Aromatoleum aromaticum EbN1: one gene and its partner. Each later gene encodes a partner of the first gene's protein in a complex. Links are inferred from orthologs where the notes say so. Each region holds a gene or a part of one and is shown on either strand. Other genes may lie near its edges.

What was found.
Region 2: the proteins of accB (region 1) and accD are in contact, whole or in part, in a solved structure (PDB 8UXZ), measured with the Escherichia coli proteins. The link is inferred for Aromatoleum aromaticum EbN1 from one-to-one orthologs.

What each region holds. Positions count from the first base shown.
Region 1 is NC_006513.1:873,046-881,828, reverse strand. Bases 5,468-8,226 are described here. They hold accB (acetyl-CoA carboxylase biotin carboxyl carrier protein), read right to left. Parts: upstream 7,194-8,226; coding sequence 6,741-7,193; downstream 5,468-6,740. Other genes in these bases: EBN1_RS04175 (TlpA family protein disulfide reductase), read right to left, coding at 7,797-8,226; aroQ (type II 3-dehydroquinate dehydratase), read right to left, coding at 7,243-7,734; accC (acetyl-CoA carboxylase biotin carboxylase subunit), read right to left, coding at 5,468-6,611. Also shown: EBN1_RS04220 (carbohydrate kinase family protein), read left to right, coding at 1-709; EBN1_RS04215 (outer membrane lipoprotein), read left to right, coding at 715-1,197; EBN1_RS04210 (nucleotidyltransferase family protein), read right to left, coding at 1,500-2,528; EBN1_RS04205 (diacylglycerol kinase), read right to left, coding at 2,785-3,177; EBN1_RS04200 (DUF3426 domain-containing protein), read right to left, coding at 3,240-4,319; prmA (50S ribosomal protein L11 methyltransferase), read right to left, coding at 4,319-5,224; more of accC, read right to left, coding at 5,247-5,467; more of EBN1_RS04175, read right to left, coding at 8,227-8,345; EBN1_RS04170 (hypothetical protein), read right to left, coding at 8,342-8,783. UniProt on the Escherichia coli protein: This protein is a component of the acetyl coenzyme A carboxylase complex; first, biotin carboxylase catalyzes the carboxylation of the carrier protein and then the transcarboxylase transfers the carboxyl group to form malonyl-CoA.
Region 2 is NC_006513.1:2,818,784-2,829,109, reverse strand. The notes cover bases 1-2,999. They hold accD (acetyl-CoA carboxylase, carboxyltransferase subunit beta), read right to left. Parts: upstream 1,936-2,999; coding sequence 1,066-1,935; downstream 1-1,065. Other genes in these bases: trpB (tryptophan synthase subunit beta), read right to left, coding at 2,790-2,999; trpA (tryptophan synthase subunit alpha), read right to left, coding at 1,932-2,747; folC (bifunctional tetrahydrofolate synthase/dihydrofolate synthase), read right to left, coding at 1-1,045. Also shown: more of trpB, read right to left, coding at 3,000-4,001; EBN1_RS13450 (phosphoribosylanthranilate isomerase), read right to left, coding at 3,988-4,611; tRNA pseudouridine(38-40) synthase TruA, read right to left, coding at 4,612-5,406; EBN1_RS13440 (CbiQ family ECF transporter T component), read right to left, coding at 5,403-6,002; EBN1_RS13435 (motility hub landmark protein FimV), read right to left, coding at 6,061-9,015; asd (aspartate-semialdehyde dehydrogenase), read right to left, coding at 9,251-10,326.

The DNA of each region.
Region 1 (8,783 bases):
GTACCGGGAACGGCTGCGCGAGCTCGGGCTGTGCGACGATCACGTCACGCACGTGCCCGCCACATTCACCGCACAGGCTTTCATCACGACGGACCTGGACGACAACCAGATCACCGCGTTCCACCCGGGGGCGATGAACCATTCGCACCTGAACCGCGTGCAGGACGCTGCGGGCGTGAAGCTCGGCATCGTCTCGCCGGACGGGCGCGACGGCATGCTGAACCACGCGTCGCAGTTCGCCGAGGCGGGGATCCCGTTCGTGTTCGACCCGGGGCAGGGGATGCCGCTGTTTTCCGGCGGCGAGCTGCTGGAATGCCTGAAACTGGCTCGTTACTGCACGGTCAACGACTATGAGGCGAAGCTGCTGAGCGAGAAGACCGGGCGCACGCTCGCCGAGCTCGCCGAAGAGGTGGAAGCGCTGGTTGTGACGCTCGGGCCGGAAGGCTCGCAGATCTACGCGGAAGGCCGGTGCGTCGCGATTCCCTGTGTCGCGCCCGACCAGCTGGTCGATCCGACCGGCTGCGGCGACGCGTATCGCGCGGGGCTTCTTTACGGCATTGCGAACGGCTACGACTGGCAGCGGACGGGGCGGCTCGCGTCGGTGATGGGGGCGATCAAGATCGGGTACCGCGGCGGGCAGAACCATGCGCCCGCGCGCAACGACATTGCCGAACGGTATGCGGCAGCATTTGGAGAGGCGTTATGGTGAGCGGGATGAGAGTGAATCTGAATCGTAGTAAAACGCAACGGCTGGCGCTGGTCGCGGCTTTGGTCGCGGCGCTCGGTGTGACGGGTTGCGCGTCGGGACTCGGCGGGGGCGCGTACCAGCGCGGCGAGGCGCGGCGCACGATGGTCGTCCAGTACGGAACGGTCGAAGCGGTGCGGGCGGTGAAGCTCGAAGGCACGAAGACGCCGGTGGGGCCGGTTGCGGGTGCGGCGGTCGGCGGAATCGCAGGCAGCGGCGTCGGCGGCGGGCGGGGGCAGGCGATCGCGACGGTGATTGGCGCGGTGGCGGGCGGTCTGGCAGGTGCTGCGGTCGAGGAAGGTGCGACGCGCCAGGCGGGCGTCGAAGTCACCGTGCGGCTCGAGAACGGCCAGGTGCTCGCAGTGGTGCAGGAGGACGGCGGCGAGAACTTCCGCCTCGGCGAACGTGTTCGCCTGGTGCGGGACGCCGGCACGACGCGGGTCACGCGCTGACGCCATCGGTGGCGTCTTTTCGCTCCCGGGTCGGCAAGCCACTCGGGGCCCGGGAGGGGTTGCAGCCGAATGACACCCCCGTCTCATTCTTGCCCCGATCGCGCCCCCTCGTCCATCTGTCGCAGGTCATGATCGCTCAGCTTTATCGCATTACGCCGTCTTCGAAGCCGGCGTTATCCCGCAAGACTACGCCGGGCAACCAATGAAAATCCGGGTGAGGTCTGAACGGTTACGTTCAAACGACGAAGCGCGCACGAAGAAAGCACGGCCCCTGCCGAGAAACTGATGAGCGTGGTCATGTTCTAAAAATCGATTCCAGGTAGTCGGATGTCTGAATCCTGCTCGATGGCGCTGCGCGCGCGGGCGAGCATGTCGACGCTGAAGAATTTGAGACTGGCGGTGTCGAAGGGCAGCGCCGGCAGGTGGGTCTGCACCAGTGCTGCAACCATCACGGCTTGTGCACGGTCACGGCGCTTCTTGACCGGTTCGCGGTCCGGTTGCTGCGATAGCCAGGCCTTGTGCAGGGCGAAGGCGCGCGGGTCGGGGACGCGCATCATTACCGGTGCGCCATTGGCGGCGATGGCGACCACGTCCAGCTTTGGTGCATTGACGAGCCAGTGCAGGTTGGGGACTTCGACCGCGACGAGATCGTCGGCGCCGAAGGTGACGGCCTCCGTGATCTGCAAGTCGCGTTCGGGGATGATGAGATCGACCATGAAACCATTGCTGTTGGCAGCGCGAAAGCGGGTGTCCGGCAGCCTTTCGAAGCTGGCGTCGACCTTCTGCAGCAGGCCCAGCAGGCCGTCACCCTCCAGTTTGTCCGTCACGAGGGCAAGTCGTCGGCGCGGGTCGTAAAGGAGGTCCACATCGCCCGACGCCAGCAACTCCATCTGGCAGTGCACACCGGCCATGGCCTCGTAACCGTGAATCGCGTGTGTGCCGACCACGCAGAAATCCCGCGCCACATTCGAGGCTGCCAGTGCCAGCAATACCTCGCCGACGATGGTCGGCAGCCGGCCCAGCCGGGCGGCCTTGTTTAACCGGGCCTGTTCCTTCATGCGTCGCGACAACTGCTGCAAACGCGCATCGGCGCGCGCCTTGCCTTCGGTAAACGCGGCAAAGGTGGCTTCTGTTTCGGTGTTGCGTGGGCCGAGCGACTTGCCATTGCCGCGTGCGTCGTGTCGTCGCACGAGGTATTGCCGCCCTTTCGACGACACCCAGCGCATGCCGTAGCGATAGGAGCGGGCGTGCCTGAGCGCTTCGATCCACGTACGGTAAAGTTGGTCGGATTCGACCATGAAGAGCTGTTGCTGATGATCAAGCGCCTTCATGAGCGTTTTCCTGTAAAAGTGTAAAAATCAAAATAGCAGGAAAACTGCTGGAAAAACAATGGAATCAATATCTGATTGATACGTTTTTAATATTAAAAACATATCAAGTCGAGTGCCGTGGTGAAGAACCGGCCGTGGCTGTCGCCGCGTGGCAAGCGCCCGGCGCCTGTAGCACGGGTGTTTCTTCTCACGCCACCTTTCGCTCAAACAGCCTCTTGGCCACTGCCATGCCGCGCGCACTCCTTGCCCAGCGGCTTCAACCGAAGATCACCAGTCCCCAGACTATCGCGAGATTGACCAGCGCGAGCAGCACCGCCGCGCTGCCGATGTCTTTCGCTCGCTTGGCCAGCAGGTGATGCTCCAGCGAGACGCGATCGACGGTCGCTTCGATCGCGGAGTTGACGAGTTCGACGATCAGCAGCAGCAGCACGCTGCCGACGAGCAGTGCCTTGCCCGCACCGCCGGTCGGCATGAAGAGCGCGAGCGGGATCAGCACTGCGGCAAGCAGGCATTCCTGGCGAAACGCGTCTTCATGCTCGAATGCGGCGCGCAGGCCGGCGAACGAGTAGCGAAAGGCGTTCCAGATCCGCATCAGGCCGGTCTTGCCTTTGAACGGGCTTTTGCGGGTGTCCGGGGAGAGATGTTGCATCGGGATTCCAGGTTGTCGAAGACGGGCTCGGCAGCCGCTCGAGCGCGTGCGGTCAGGCCGGTTCACGGATAGAAAGCATAGACCCGGTAACCGGTGGCTTCGACGCCCGGTGCCTCGAACGGCAATTGCACGACGATGTCGCGTCCGGTGTCGAATTTTTGTTCGGCGCTTCCCTGTTCGAGGAAGCCGGCGGGGAGCCACTGCGCCGGCCCGAGCACGCGGCGCACGAGCGGCTGGTCCTGGACGTCGGTCAGCGTCAGTTCGAGATGCGGATACGCCTGAGGGTGAGGAGCGCGGTTGCGGATCGTCGCGTTCAGCACGAAGCGCGCGACGCGCCCCGGCTCCGACTGCAGTTCGGAAGCTTCGATGCTGATCGCACCGGCGAGGCGCGGCAGCGGGAGCGTGCATTTCAGGTGCGCGCACGCGGAGAGATAGGCGGGGCGCAACTGCGGCCACTTGCGGGTGATGTCGTCACGGAAGACAAAGGCGCTCTGCACCGCCAGCGTGCCAAGCAGCATGCCGACTCCCAGTCCGGACAGCCAGCGCCTGCCGGACGAAGCCGGCGGGCCGTAGGTCGCGTCGAGATGTTCGCGGTCGTGCGCCGCATCGGTTGCCCCCGCGCGGGAGGAAGCGGATGCGGTCGGCGGTTCGTCATCCTGGCGCTTCGGCAGTGCCGCGCTTGCGGGCGCAGCGGGGGCGCCGAGCGGTGTCGGCGCGATGCCGACGACGCGCGTGCGCCGGATCGGCGGCACGGGGTGACCTTCGGCCGCTGTGGCGTCCGTTGCGCTGGAAAAATGCCCGTCGCGTGGCACGACGGGTTCGCGGTGATCGCGTGCCTCGAACTCTGTTCGGTCATCAGCCCCCTGTCGTGTCACTTCCGGAGCCGAAGGCAGGTCGTCGAGGATGAAGAAGCGGTCGTCGCGCTCCGGAACCGATTCGACAGGGCGGGGCGCTGCGGCAGCGGGCGGTTGGGAAATTGCGGGTGGGGTGGGTGCCGATACGGCGGGCGCGACGTGCAGCACGCGATCGAGCGCATTGAACGACGCATAGCAGCGTCCGCAGCGCACTTCGCCGCGATGCGCGCGCAGTTGCTCGGGCTGCACCCGGAATACCGTCTGGCAGGCCGGGCAGCGCGCGAACATCACTGGCTCCCGGTTTGTCGCGGAGAGCCGCCTTCGAGCCGCGCCCAGCCTTCATGTACCGCACCGACGCGCAACGGCAGGAACGGCGCGTATGCCGCGATCACCTGTTCGGTCTGGGTTTCGAGCACGCCGGACAGCGCGATTCTGCCGCCGGGAGCGACCCGGGCGGCGAGCAGCGGCGCCAGCACGCACAGCGGATTCGTCAGGATGTTGGCGACGACGACGTCGAAGCGCGCGTCGAGTGGCTGGCGGGAGTGCTGCAGCCGCAGCGCGACGTGGTTGCGCGCGGCGTTATCGTGCGCGGCGTCGAGCGCCTTGTCGTCGATGTCGATGCCGAGCACGTCGCCCGCCCCGAGGCGCACTGCCGCGATGCCGAGAATGCCCGAGCCGCAGCCGTAGTCGAGCACGCTGTCGCCCGGCTGCACCGCGTCGCACAGCCACTCCAGGCACAGGCGCGTCGTCGGATGCGAGCCGGTGCCGAAAGCCATGCCGGGATCGAGCTCGATGTTGATCGCCGCCGGGTCGGGCGCGGCGTGCCACGACGGCACGATCCACATCCGATCGGTGACGCGGATCGGCTCGAACTGGCTTTGGGTGAGCTGCACCCAGTTCTGCTCGGCGATCTCTTCGAGCGTGAAAGGCGGCACCGCATCGAAGCCGGCGTCGGCAGCCGCGCGGGCGAGGGCGACGGTGAGGTCGGCGTCGGCATCGAACAGCGCGATTACGCGGCTGTGATCCCACAGCCCGACCGGATGATGCCCGGGTTCGCCGAACTGCGGCTTCTCGGCGTCGGTGCCGGCGTCGGCGTCCTCGATGCTGATCGACAGCGCGCCGGCGTCCATCAGCGCCTCGGACAGCGCTTCGGCCTTGTGCGCTTCGGCCTGCAAAGTTACCGAGATCCACATGATGTACGCGTCCGCGGCCTGCTCAGGCAAGATTCTTGACTTCGTTGCGTTCGGCGAGCTTGTGCTCCAGGTAATGGATGCTCGTGCCGCCCTCGACGAAACGTGCATCGAGCATCAGCTCCTGGTGCAGCGGCACGTTCGTCTTGATGCCTTCGACCGCCATTTCCGACAGCGCGATCCGCATCCGTCGGATCGCCTGTTCGCGCGTGTCGCCGAACGCGATCAGCTTGCCGATCATCGAATCGTAATGCGACGGGATCGTGTAGCCGTTATAGACGTGCGAATCGACGCGAATGCCAGGTCCGCCCGGCGTGTGCCAGTTCGTGATCTTTCCCGGGCAGGGCGTGAATTTGAACGGATCCTCGGCGTTGATGCGACACTCGATCGCGTGGCCGTGGAATTCGACGTGACGCTGGCGGAACCACAGCTTTTCGCCGGTCGCGATGCGGATCTGCGCCTGCACGATGTCGATGCCGGTGATCATCTCGGTGACGGGATGCTCGACCTGCACGCGCGTGTTCATCTCGATGAAGTAGAACTCGTCGTTCTCGTAGAGGAACTCGAACGTGCCCGCGCCGCGGTAACCGATCGTGCGGCAGGCTTCGGCGCAGCGCTCGCCGACTTTCGCGATGGCCTTGCGATCGATGCCCGGCGCAGGAGCTTCCTCGATGACTTTCTGGTGGCGGCGCTGCATCGAGCAGTCGCGTTCGCCGAGATAGACCGCGTTGCCATGTTCGTCGGCGAGCACCTGGATCTCGATGTGACGCGGGTTCTCGAGGAATTTTTCCATATAGACGATCGGGTTGCCGAACGCCGCCTCGGCTTCGGCACGGGTCGTCGCGACCGCGTTGAGCAGCGCCGCCTCGGTGTGGACGACCCGCATCCCGCGACCGCCGCCGCCGCCGGCCGCCTTGATGATGACAGGGTAGCCGACGGTGCGGGCGATCTTGACGATCTCCTTCGGTTCCTCGGGCAGCGCGCCTTCCGAACCCGGCACGCACGGCACTCCGGCGGCCTTCATCGCATCCTTGGCGCTGACCTTGTCGCCCATCAGCCGGATCGTGTCGGAGCGCGGGCCGATGAAGACGAAGCCGGACTGCTCGACGCGTTCGGCGAAGTCGGCGTTCTCGGACAGGAAACCGTAGCCCGGATGGATGGCTTCGGCGTCGGTGACTTCGGCTGCCGAAATGATCGCGGGGACGTTCAGGTAGCTCAGCGCCGATTGCGCCGGACCGATGCACACCGACTCGTCGGCGAGCTTGACGTACTTCGCTTCGGTGTCCGCGACCGAGTGCACCGCAACGGTGCGGATACCCAGCTCGCGGCACGCGCGCAGCACGCGCAGCGCGATTTCGCCGCGGTTGGCAATCAGGATCTTTTCAAACATGGGGTGCCTCCGCGGCGAAATCGCGCTCGGACGCTGCGCGTACCGCGCGATTTGGCTGCGCCGCTGCGCCGCCTGCCGGCGGCTGGTCACCACGGTTGGCGATCAGTATCTTTTCGAACATGAGGGCGTTCAGGCGATGATGAAGAGCGGCTGGCCGTATTCGACCGGCTGGGCGTTTTCGACGAGGACCGCCTTCACCGTCCCGGTGAACTCGGATTCGATTTCGTTCATCAGCTTCATCGCTTCGATGATGCACAGGCGGTCGCCGATGGCGACGGCCTGGCCGACGTCGACGAGGGGTTTCGCACCCGGCGCCGAGGCGCGATAGAACGTGCCGACCATCGGCGATTTCACGATCATGCCTTCGGGTGCGTCATCGACCGGCGGGGTCAGCACGATCGCCGGAGCCGGGGCAGCCGCAAATTGCGGCACGCTCGCCGGCATCTGCGCGAGGTAGTTCGAAACGGGGGCGGTGCTGTGTTTGGCGATACGGACTTTCTCTTCGCCCTCGGTGACTTCCAGTTCGGAAATGCCCGACTCCTGGACGAGGTCGATCAACTTCTTCAGCTTGCGCAGATCCATGCTGTTCTCCGAGCGGGGCGCCGCCGCACGGGGCGCCCGGGGGTTTGTGTCAGGGTTTCCGCAGCTGCGACAGCGCGTATTCGAGCGCCGCGAGGTAGCCGTACGGCCCCAGTCCGCAGATCACGCCGGCTGCACAGTCGGAAAAATAGGAGTGATGCCGGAAAGTGTCCCGGGCATGAATGTTGGAAAGATGCACTTCGACGTACGGGATCGCGACCGCGAGGAGGGCGTCGCGCAGCGCGACGCTGGTATGAGCGTAAGCGGCCGGATTGAGGATGATGAAGCTGATCTCTTCCAACGGCGATGCCTGTACCCGGTCGATCAGCTGGCCTTCGTGGTTGCTCTGAAACGACTCGACCAGGACGCCTTCGGCGCGTCCGCGGGCTTCCATCGCGGAGTGGATGTCGGCAAGCGTCGTGTGGCCGTAGACGTCAGGCTCCCGGGTGCCGAGAAGGTTGAGGTTCGGTCCGTGCAGGACCAGGATCCGGGGCTGCGGCGGGGGCGCGGCATCTGGGTTTTTACTGCGTTTTTGGCGCGTCATGCCGGCAAGTTTGCCGCAATTAGGCGCATTTTGTCCAGTGCCACGCGGCGCGCTCCGGTGAATTACTGGTCGAGGAGTGCGCGGATTTTGCCTTCTAGTTCACTACGATTCAAGGTGCCGAGCTTGATGTGCGCGATCTTTCCGGCACGATCGAAAATGATCGTGTAAGGCAGCGCCTGCACGGCATTTCCGAGCGCCCTCGTCAGCTCCAGCGTTTGCGGCGTGCCGATCAGGAGTGGATACGGGACGTCATGCTCTTCGCGGAACTTTCGCACGCTCTCGGCCTTGTCGATGCCGAGGCCGACGAACTGGACCGGGGAATCGGCGAAGCCGCGGCTGACCGCGGCAAAGTCCGGAATCTCCGTCAGGCACGGCGGGCACCACGTCGCCCAGAAGTTGACCACCAGCACGCGGCCGCGCCATTGCTGCAGTGCCTGCAGCTCGCCGCTCGAATCAGGCAGCGTCAGCGCGAGAATCGCGTTCCCGGCCGCCGGATCGACCTGCGCGGCAGGGACCGGATCGGACGTGCCGCGGGAAACCAGGAAACCGGCCACCCCCGCGAACACTGCGACGGCGACGATGATGAGGTGACGCCCGGCGATCCCTTTCATGCGCTCGGACCTTCGCTCGCCTGAACGAGCGCTTCGACCGCCGGCAGGCGTGCGCGCTCGATGTTGCGGCGGCTGACGCGCTCGGCCTGGGCGGTGTAGAGCGAAAGCCTGATCGGCACGCGGTTCCAGTCGAAACTCAGGATCGCTTCCGGAGCGTTCGCGGCGCCGCGCCGGGGTTCGCGGTGTTCGTAGCCGATGTCGTGGTTGAGGAAGAAGATCTCGACGTCCTTGGCGCTTTCGGGATACAGCTCGATGTCGACTTCGGTGTAGCGTCCCGCAGTGCCGTCGAGCGCCCCGCCCGTGAGGTAGGGCCGGAACTCGCCCAGCAGGCGCATCACCTCGATCGCCGCGCGGCGCATTTCGAGCAGCCGCTCGGGCTGCTCTTCGTCCTGGTACAGGGCTTGCCACGCCCGCAGCTCGGCTTCGATCTCGGCGTTG
Region 2 (10,326 bases), 2.0 Mb from region 1 along the record:
TCTTGTCGCGAATCAGGCTGACGACCCCTTCAACGTCCTTGTCGGCGAGCATGCCGAATACTGCCCACGTCTCCGGAAAGTAGCCCATGTTGGAAAGATTCTCAGCCAGCACTCCGGCCGCCTGGGGGTTATGGGCCACGTCGAGCACTACCGAGGGCTTCCCCGCGAGCACCTGGAAACGCCCCGGCAGTTCGACCAGCATCAACCCCTCGCGCACCGCCTGCATCGACACCGGAATACGCTCGCGCAAGGTTTCCAGTGCCATCAGGACCGCTGCCGCATTGAGCAGCTGATTCGCCCCGCGCAGCGACGGGTACGCGAGCCCTCCGCGACGGGGGCCGCCCCGGCTCCACCAGGTCCACTGCGTGCGATCGCCCGAAAACCCGAAATCCTGGCCTACCAGCCGGAGATCGGCGCCGATCTGCCGGGCGTGCGCGATCAAGGATTCCGGGGGCAGCGGATCGGAACAGATCGCGGGGCGAGCGGAGCGGAAGATTCCCGCTTTCTCGAAGCCGATTTTCTCACGGCTATCGCCCAGATAATCCATGTGATCCATCGCAACGCTGGTGACGATGGCGCAATCCGGCTCGAACACATTGACCGCATCGAGGCGGCCGCCCAGGCCGACTTCGAGAATGATCACATCGAGCGGCTCGCGGCAGAACGCATGCCATGCAGCGAGCGTGCCCTGTTCGAAATATGTCAGCGGGACGTCGCCGCGCGCTCGTTCGACATGATTGAAAGCCGCAACGAGCGCTTCATCGCCGACTGCGCGCCCATCGATGCGCACCCGTTCGTTATAACCCAGCAAATGGGGCGACGTGTAACACCCGACGCGATAGCCTGCAGCGATCAGAATGGCTTCGAGCATCGCGCATGTCGATCCCTTGCCGTTCGTGCCTCCGACCGTTATCACCACCGCGCGGCTTTGGCTGTCGAGAGCGTCCCGGACTTGAGCAACCCGCTCCAGGCCGAGCCGGATCGGCTGTCCCGGGCGGCGCTCCAGCAGTTCCAGCCAGTCTTTCAGGGTTTCGGGAGATCGCATCGGGCGTCGTTCCGCTTGGCCTATACGCCGATCGCCGGCTGACGCGTCAGCAGCGTCAGCAGTTCGGCAAGCTTCGGCCGCATCTCGCGCCTGTCGATGATCAGGTCGATCGCGCCTTTTTCGAGCAGGAACTCGGATCGCTGAAACCCCTCCGGGAGGGTTTCGCGCACCGTCTGCTCGATCACTCGCGGACCGGCGAAGCCGATCAGCGCGCCGGGCTCGGCGATCACGACGTCGCCGATGAACGCAAAGCTCGCCGACACCCCGCCCATCGTCGGATCCGTCAGCAGCGTGATGAACGGCAGTTTGCGCTGGGCGAGCTGGGTGATCGCCGCAGTCGTCTTGGCCATCTGCATCAGCGAGAACAAGCCTTCCTGCATCCGCGCGCCGCCGGTCGCCGTGATGCAGATGAACGGCAGCCGCTGGTCGAGCGCAGCCTTGGCACCGCGGACGAAGCGCTCGCCGACGACCGAACCCATGGAACCGCCCAGAAACTCGAACTCGAAGCAGGCGACGACCACGGGGACGGTCAGGATCGCGCCCTGCATCACTACCATCGCGTCGGCTTCGGAAGTATCTGCGCTCGCCGCCGACAGGCGTTCCGTATAGCGGCGCGAATCCTTGAATTTCAGCGGGTCGACCGGCACCACTTCGGCGCCGATCTCGAACCGTCCCTCGGCATCGAGCAGCAAGTCGAGGCGCGCCCGTGCACGCAGGCGCTGGTGATGTCCACATTTCGGGCACACCATCTGGTTGCTTTCGAGATCCGATCGGTACAACACCGCTTCGCATGCGGAGCACTTGCTCCACAGCCCTTCGGGGATCGACTTGCGCGCAGCCGATTCCGCCCGCTTGATCTTGGGCGGCAACAGTTTCTGCAGCCAGCTCATCGCACGCTCCCTTCGACTTGGTCGAGCGCCGTGCGGACTTCCCTGAGGAAGGCAGTGACATTGGCGGCGAGCCGATCCCGCGGGCTGCGCTCGATCTCCTCGATGATGCGGCTACCGATCACCACCGCGTCGGCCACTTCGCCGATGCGCCGCGCCGACTCGGCATCGCGGATGCCGAAGCCAACGCCGACCGGCATGCCGACCTGCGCGCGAATCTGCGGAATGCGCGCCGCCACCTCGTCGAAATCGAGCGTCGCGGAGCCGGTGACGCCTTTCAGCGAGACGTAGTAGATGTAGCCGCTGCCGACTCTCGCGACGTCGCGGAAACGCTGCTCGGTCGAGGTCGGCGCGAGGAGGAAGATCGGATCCAGTCCGGCGTCTTTTGCCGCCCGCGCGAAGCTCTCGCACTCCTCCGGCGGGTAGTCGACGATCAGCACGCCGTCGACTTGCGCCTCGCGCGCGGCCGACACGAACCGCTCGACGCCCATCGCCTCGATCGGATTCGCGTACCCCATCAGGACCACCGGGGTCTCGGCGTTGCCGGTGCGGAACTCGCGAACGGTATCGAGCACCCTGCGCAGGGTCATGCCGTTGGCCAGAGCGCGTTCCGAGGCGCGCTGTATCGTCGGACCATCGGCCATCGGGTCGGAGAACGGAACGCCCAGTTCGATGATGTCGGCGCCTCCCTCGACCAGCGCGTTCATCAACGGCACCGTCAGCTCCGGTGCCGGATCGCCGGCAGTGATGAAGGGAATCAGCGCCCGCCGCCCGGTGACTTGCAGGCGCTGAAAAGTGGATTGGATTTTGGACATATTCGGTGTCAGGAATGCGGGTCGCGAGGCGACTCGTCAGGCTCAGAACTGGATGCCGGATTTCTCGGCGACGGTGTGCATGTCCTTGTCCCCGCGCCCGGAGAGATTGACCAGCAGGATCTTGTCCTTCGGCAACGTCGGCGCGAGCCTTGCCGCGTAGGCGAGCGCGTGCGACGACTCGAGCGCGGGAATGATGCCCTCCAGGCGGCACAGGTCATGAAACGCTTTCAGCGCCTCCTGGTCGGTGACGGTCACGTATTCCGCGCGGCCGCTGTCCTTGAGCCACGCATGCTCGGGTCCGACGCCCGGATAATCGAGGCCGGCGGAAATCGAATGCGTCTCGATGATCTGGCCGTCGTCATCCTGCAGCAGATAAGTCCGGTTGCCGTGCAGGACGCCGGGCTTGCCGGCGGTGAGGCTGGCTGCATGGCGGCCCGATTCCATCCCCTCGCCTGCCGCCTCGACGCCGATCAGGCGCACGTCGGGCACGTCGATGTAAGGATGGAAGATGCCCATCGCATTCGACCCGCCACCGACACAGGCGATCACGCAGTCGGGCTGCCGCCCCGTCATTTCCGGCATCTGCAGCAGGCATTCCTTCCCGATGACGGTCTGGAAATCGCGCACCATCAGCGGATACGGATGGGGCCCGGCAACGGTGCCGATGATGTAGAAGGTGTTGTGAACGTTCGTGACCCAGTCGCGCATCGCCTCGTTGAGGGCGTCCTTCAGGGTTTTCGATCCGGACTCGACCGGCACCACCGTGGCGCCGAGCAGCTTCATGCGATAGACATTGGCAGCCTGCCGCCTGACATCCTCCGACCCCATGTAGACGACACATTCCATGCCGTAACGCGCGGCGACCGTCGCCGTGGCAACGCCATGCTGTCCCGCGCCGGTTTCGGCGATCACCCTCGGCTTGCCCATGCGCCGCGCGACCATCGCCTGGCCGATGCAGTTGTTCACCTTGTGTGCACCGGTATGGTTCAGGTCCTCGCGCTTGAGGTAGATTTGTGCGCCGCCGAGCAGGTCCGACCAGCGGCGGGCGTGATAGATCGGGCTCGGCCGACCGACATAATGCTTGAGCTCGTACTCGAACTCGGTGATGAATGCCGGGTCGTCGCGACAGGCTTCGTATGCCGCACGCAGTTCGTCCAGCGCCGGTATCAGCGTCTCGGCAACGAAGACGCCGCCGTAAGGACCAAAGTGACCGCTCGGGTCGGGAAAACGATAAGGCGCGTCAGCCATCTGCATGTCGAACTCCAGCGATGAACGCAGCGATGCGCGCCGCGTCCTTGGTCCCCTTGCCCGATTCCACGCCGCTCGACACGTCGACGGCCCACGGCCTGACGCGACGGATGGCCTCGCCGACATTTTCGGGATCGAGTCCCCCGGAAAGGATCAGAGGTTTGTCCAGGCCTGCAGGAATCAGGGTCCAGTCGAATACTTTGCCACCGCCACCGTAGCCCTCGACGAACGCGTCGAGCAGCAGCCCCGAGGCACCCGGATGGCAAGCCGAGAATTCTACCAGATCGACCCCGGGACGCACCCGCGCCGCCTTGACCCACGGACGCCCGTACCGGGCGCACTCGTGCTCGTCTTCGTCACCGTGGAACTGGAGCAGCTGCAGCGGGACACAGCGCAGCGCCTCGGCGACGAAAGCCGGCGCGGGGTTGACGAAAAGTCCTACAGTGGTGACGAACGGGGGGATGAGCGCCGCAAGTTCTGCAGCCGCCTCGAATGACACGAAGCGCGGACTGGGCGGATACAACACCAGCCCGATCGCATCGGCGCCAGCCTCGACCGCAGACCGGACATCCTCGGCGCGGGTCAGGCCGCAGATCTTGATACGGGTTCGGGCCACTCAGACGAAAGGAATACGAGGAACGACGATGATACGCCCTTCACCCGGCAGAGACCAGTGCGGGGCATACTCGACGCCACACAGGTAAAGGCCGTCAGCGGAAAACGTCAGCGCGGCGAGGCTGCGGTCACGGGCCGCGAGCACTTCTGCGAGCCAGGCGGCCGAGTGGCGTCCCTTGCCGACGTACACCAGGGCGCCGACGAGGTTGCGCACCATGTGATGGAGAAAGGCATTGGCCCAGAAATCGAACACGACGTAGTCCCCGGCGCGCTGCACCCGGACTTCGTGCATCAGCTTCACCGGCGACTTGGCCTGGCAACCGGCGGCGCGAAATGCGGAAAAGTCGTGCCATCCTTCGAGGCAACGCGCCGCTTCGGCCATTGCGATCTCGTCCAGCGGCGGATGGAACCATCCGACGCGGCCAGCGAGAAGCGCGGGGCGCACCGGCGAATTGTGCAGGATGTACCGGTAGCGGCGCGACACCGCGCAAAAACGCGCATGAAATCCGTCGCCAGCCTCGGTCGCCCAGCGCACGACGACCGGCGAAGACAGGCGGCTGTTGACGCCGCGCACCCAGCCGGAGTTCGGCCTGACCGACTCGGTATCGAAATGCACGACTTGCGCTGTCGCATGAACACCGGCGTCAGTGCGGCCGGCGCAGTGGAGACGTACCGGATGTGCGGCAATATGTCCGATCGCGGCCTCCAGGTGATCCTGTACCGTCCGCCCATGGGCCTGGCTCTGGAAACCCTCGAATGCACTTCCGGCGTATTCCACGCCAAGCACGATTCTCACTTCACGATCCCCAGCCAGGCCACCCCCAGCGCGATGCACAACGCCGATACTGCGATCTCGCGCAAGCCGAAGGGCTCCCGCACGACACTGATCGTTTCGTCCGACGGAACGTCGGCCTCGTCGAGCCAGTGTGTCCAGCCATGCTCGGCTCCGGCTTCGACGTAGCGCAGCACGAGCAACAGGCGAACCGCGAGCCGGCTTGCCGGCAGGCCGACAAACTCCAGCGGCCGTAACAGCGCATACAGGCCGCTGACGAGGCGATCGACGGAAAGCCGCTGGAGCAGGATGGCGACGCAAAACACGACTGCGACGAGTCGCCCGCCGTGCTGCGCAGCCAGCAGCACGCCTTCCCCGGTCGGGCTCACCACGGGCCAGTCCGTCACGAGCGCCTCACCGGGCGTGAACCAGGCAAAAAAGACAACGATTGCAAGCAGCAGGAAGCGCACCCGCCGCACAAGGCGCCAACTCCGCTCGGGCGCCAGCAGCGATGCAACGAGCCCGCTCCCGATCACCGCGGCCAGAAGCCACACGCCGGACATGGCCTGTATGGCCGTGACGCCGGCGGCCCACATCAGTATCAGTAATCCTGCATGCATGCCGAAGCCGCTTTGCGGTGAAAGCCGGGCAATAGCGAAAACTCGACCCGCGTTGCAGTCAGACAAGCTGCTCCAGCAGGCGCTTTCCCGCTTCGCGCTGGGCGAGCGAGCCTTCGCGCAGCACCTCGTCGATCAGTTCGCGCGCGCCTTCCTTGTCGCCCATCTCCTCATAAGCCCGTGCGAGTTCAAGCTTGGTATCGACTTCCTGGATTGCCTCGTCGCTCAACCCGCCGCTCGCCGGAACCTCCAGCAATGGCGGGATCTCGCGTTCATCGTGCCCGGGCGCCTCGAGAGGGACGCTCGACGGGTCCAACGCCGGGACAACGGCCGAGGACTGCGGAGTGGCATCGTCGAAATCGAAATCGAAGTCGAGAAGGTTGCTGTCGAATGTCGTTTCCTCCGGATCCTGAGCGGCGAGACTTGCGTCGCCGGACGCTTCACCGGAAATCAGCGTTGGCGTATCGAGATTGAAATCGGTCGCTTCGGCATCCGGCACCAGTCCCTCGATATCCGACGGAAGATCGAAGTGGGTGTCCGGCATCAGGGCCGGCAGGTCTGCGCCGCTGTCGCTGACGACCGTTGCACTCGGAAGTGCTCGAGCCGCTGACGGAGCACCGGCTTCACCGGAAAAACCAGGATCCGGAGCCGGGCCGTTCGACAACAGGGCGTCGACTGCCGCGCCGCCCTTCTGGTCGCCGCTCGCAGGCAGGGCTTCGTCCCCCCAGGGGAGGCCGACATCCAGATCGAAGTCGAGCGCTACGGCATCGATCTCCGCCAATGTATCGAAGACGACCGGATCGAGCTCGGTTGCCTCCAGTGTGATGTCGCCCGCGTCAGCGTCCGGTTTGTCCCCGGTTTCGCTGGCGGGGGGCTCCCACGGATTCTTCAACAGCTCCGATCCGGTTTCGAGCGAGAGGGGATCTGCCGGCGAAATATCGCCCACGTCCTGAGAATAGGAGGTGAAATCCAGTCTCCCGCCCGGTCGCTCGACGCTGTCGGAGGCTGCTGGCAACGACGCAGCAGATGGATCGAAATCCGGGGAGGTATCGCCGGCTTCCGCCGCCACGGTACCAGACCTGGCGCCGGCCGCTGCAAGGGGGAGCATGCCGATCGTGGCCGCACCTGGCCGAAGTTCGTTGGCGGCGGTGCGGGAAGCCGCGTTCGATGCACCGTAGAGAGGATTGTCCGGATCCATCCTCCGGCCCATCTCCGCCGCTTTCTCCCAGTCCTGCCCCGCCCCCCCGGTACGGGAATAGAGTGCCGACGCGGTCGCTTCGAACTGCTTCGGGCTATTGCGCTGGGCATAAATTTCGAGCAGTTTCAGCGGTATCGCAAGACGCGAAGTGTCTGCCTTGAGCGCATCGAGGAGTATCTCCTCCGCCTGGGCGTCCCGTCCGTATGCCATATACACATCGGCCTCGGCAACGGGATCGACTCCCTCGTCGGTATCGATTGCGGAGAGGCCGGACTGGCTGAAATCGGTATCGAGGATGCTGCCGTCCCCGGTGTTCACGTTCTGCCCGCCGGCCGCCCCAAAGCCCGCAGCGAGTGGCAACTCGCTCATGAGTCCCAGTGCGTCGCGACTGTCCTGCTCCCCCTTGCGCCGTTCACGCACCTTGATTCCCGCATAGCCGAGAAGCAGCACGAGAATACCGCCCCCTGCCGCAAGCAGTTTCGGATCGTCAGCGAGGCTCTGGAGAAAATCGGGCTCGACAACCGGCGCCGCAACTTCCGCCGCCTGGGGTGGCGGAAGCCGCGCTTCGGGTTTCGATTCATCCGCGAGCGGTCGCGAAGCCTGGGTCTCGAGAGCCCGCTGTTGTGTGCTATCGCCCCCGGCCGGCGCCGCTGCCGCCAGTCCATTGGCCTGCGATGCACCACCGTCCGAGGCACTGCCGCCAGCCCGCTGCTGCAACTCTCCGAGGCCCTCGCTTCGAATTTCCAGCAGTTTCTGCATTTCGCGGATGCTGGCCTCGAGCGTGGCGAGCCGGCTGTTCGCCTCCTCCAGGGCCTTGTCCCGGACGACCAATTCTTCCTCGAGCGACTGAAGCCGGGCCAGGCGCGAAGACTCGGCGGCCAGCGCCTGGGCGCCGGCCGGATTCAAGGGAGCGGACACTTTTACCTGATCGCCGCCTGCCCCCTGCCCCGCAGGTTCGTCGACTCTTGCGACGATCGCGCCGGCACCAGCCCGAGACGCTGCCGGTTCGCTTGCTGGGGCGCGTGCGGCCACGGTTCCGGCCAGCCGTTTTCGATAGGCTGCGAAATCAGCTGCCTGGGTGACGACTTCCCGGTTCGCCCGGGCTGGTTCCACTGCGCTCACTGCCGTCTCCGAGGGAACCTTGAGAATTGCACCGGCCCGCATCCGGTTTATATTCTCGCCCTCGAACGCATCGGGATTCTCGCGGAACAGTGCCACCAGCATCTGATCGAGGCTCGCACCGGAGGGACGATGGGCTTCGGCGATTCCATGCAGCGTATCGCCACGCCGTACCTCATGCCGGGCCGGGCGAGCCGAGGTGCCCGAAAGCGGCGGATATGATGGTGGCGCAGCACGCTGCGTTCCTGGCGACGCGGCGACAGTCGGAGCTGCTACAGCCTCCGCCACGACTGCAGGCGGCGTTCCTGCCGGGGCCGGATCGAGCAGGAAAGTGTATTCGCGGATGACACGTCCGGAAGTCCAGTCGAGCTCGATGAGCAAATCGACGAAAGGATCGTTGAGCGGACGGTCGCTCGAAATGCGCACCACCCCGCGGTTTCCGCGGCTCTCCACCGCCAGCTTCAGCGCGCTCATGAGGGGGGAATACGGCAAGCTCGCTTGCCGAAATGCTTCCGCCGGCGCAATCCTGGCGGTCAGCGACTGCATTTCCTGCGATGTCGCGTTGAGTTCGACCTCTGCCCTGAGCGGCTGGCCGAGGGCACTCAAAACGTTGATCGGGCCAAGGCCGGCAGCGTGACTGCCGGAGGGAAGCGTGGCGATCGCGGCTGCGATCAGGGAAGCCTTGAGCGAGGTCTTCATAACTGTATATCGTCCGCACCCTGCAAGGGCACCAAGCTGCGTGGAAGATGGCGTCGTGAACGCAAGCGAGCGCTCGCTGTGCTCCGCGCAATCTAACATTTTGTTTCAATATTCGCAGCAATTCTCTGGTTGCCCAGGCAATTCACCGGCGAACGCCTCCCCCGAACGGCGTTCGTGACATGCAGGAGACAAATTGGGGCCGGAACCGCGTCAGGCACGATTCCGGCCGGCGATTTTACTGCGACAGCAGGATTCGCAGCATGCGCCGCAGGGGTTCGGCTGCGCCCCACAGGAGTTGGTCGCCGACGGTAAAGGCACCCAGGTATTCGGGCCCCATCGCCATCTTGTGCAAGCGCCCGACCGGCACGCTGAGCGTCCCCGTCACGGCGGTCGGCGTCAGTTCCCTTTCGCTGATCTCGCGCTCGTTCGGAACGACCTTCACCCAGTCGTTGGCCGTGCCGATGATCTCGCCGAGCTCATCCAGCGGCACGTCCTTGCGCAACTTGATGGTCAATCCCTGCGAATGACAGCGCATCGCACCGATGCGTACGCACAGACCGTCGATCGGCACGCTGCCGGCACTACGGAACGGCGGGTTGCCGAGTATCTTGTTGCATTCCGCCCCACCCTTCCATTCTTCCTTCGACTGGCCGTTTTCCACCGGGACGTCGATCCACGGGATCAGGCTGCCCGCCAGCGGCACGCCGCGGAAGTTCTTCGCCGGAAAACCGGCCGAGCGCATTGTCTCGGCGACTTTGCGGTCGATGTCGAGGATCGCTGAGGCGGGGTCGGCGAGTTCAGCCTTCACTGCGTCATGCAGCGCACCCATCTGGGAGAGCAGCTCGCGCATGTTCTGCGCGCCGGCTCCCGACGCGGCCTGGTACGTCATCGCCGAAATCCACTCGACCAGACCATGCTTCAAGAGCCCGCCCAGGCCCATCAGCATCAGCGACACGGTGCAGTTGCCGCCGATCCAGTCGCGACCGCCCTTCGCGAGCGCATCCTTGATGACATCGAGGTTGACCGGATCAAGGACGATCACCGCGTTGTCTTCCATCCGCAGTGCACTCGCCGCGTCGATCCAGTGGCCCTTCCAGCCGGCCGCCCGCAGCTGCGGATACACGGCTTTCGTGTAGTCGCCGCCCTGGCAGGTGATGACGATGTCCATCTGCCGCAGCATGTCGACGTTCATCGCGTCCTGCAGCGCCAGCGGCGCTTCCCGGCCGCCGAAGGCCGGCGCTTTGCCGCCGGCCGCGGACGTCGAGAAATATACCGGCTCGATATCGGCGAAATCCCCCTCCTCGACCATCC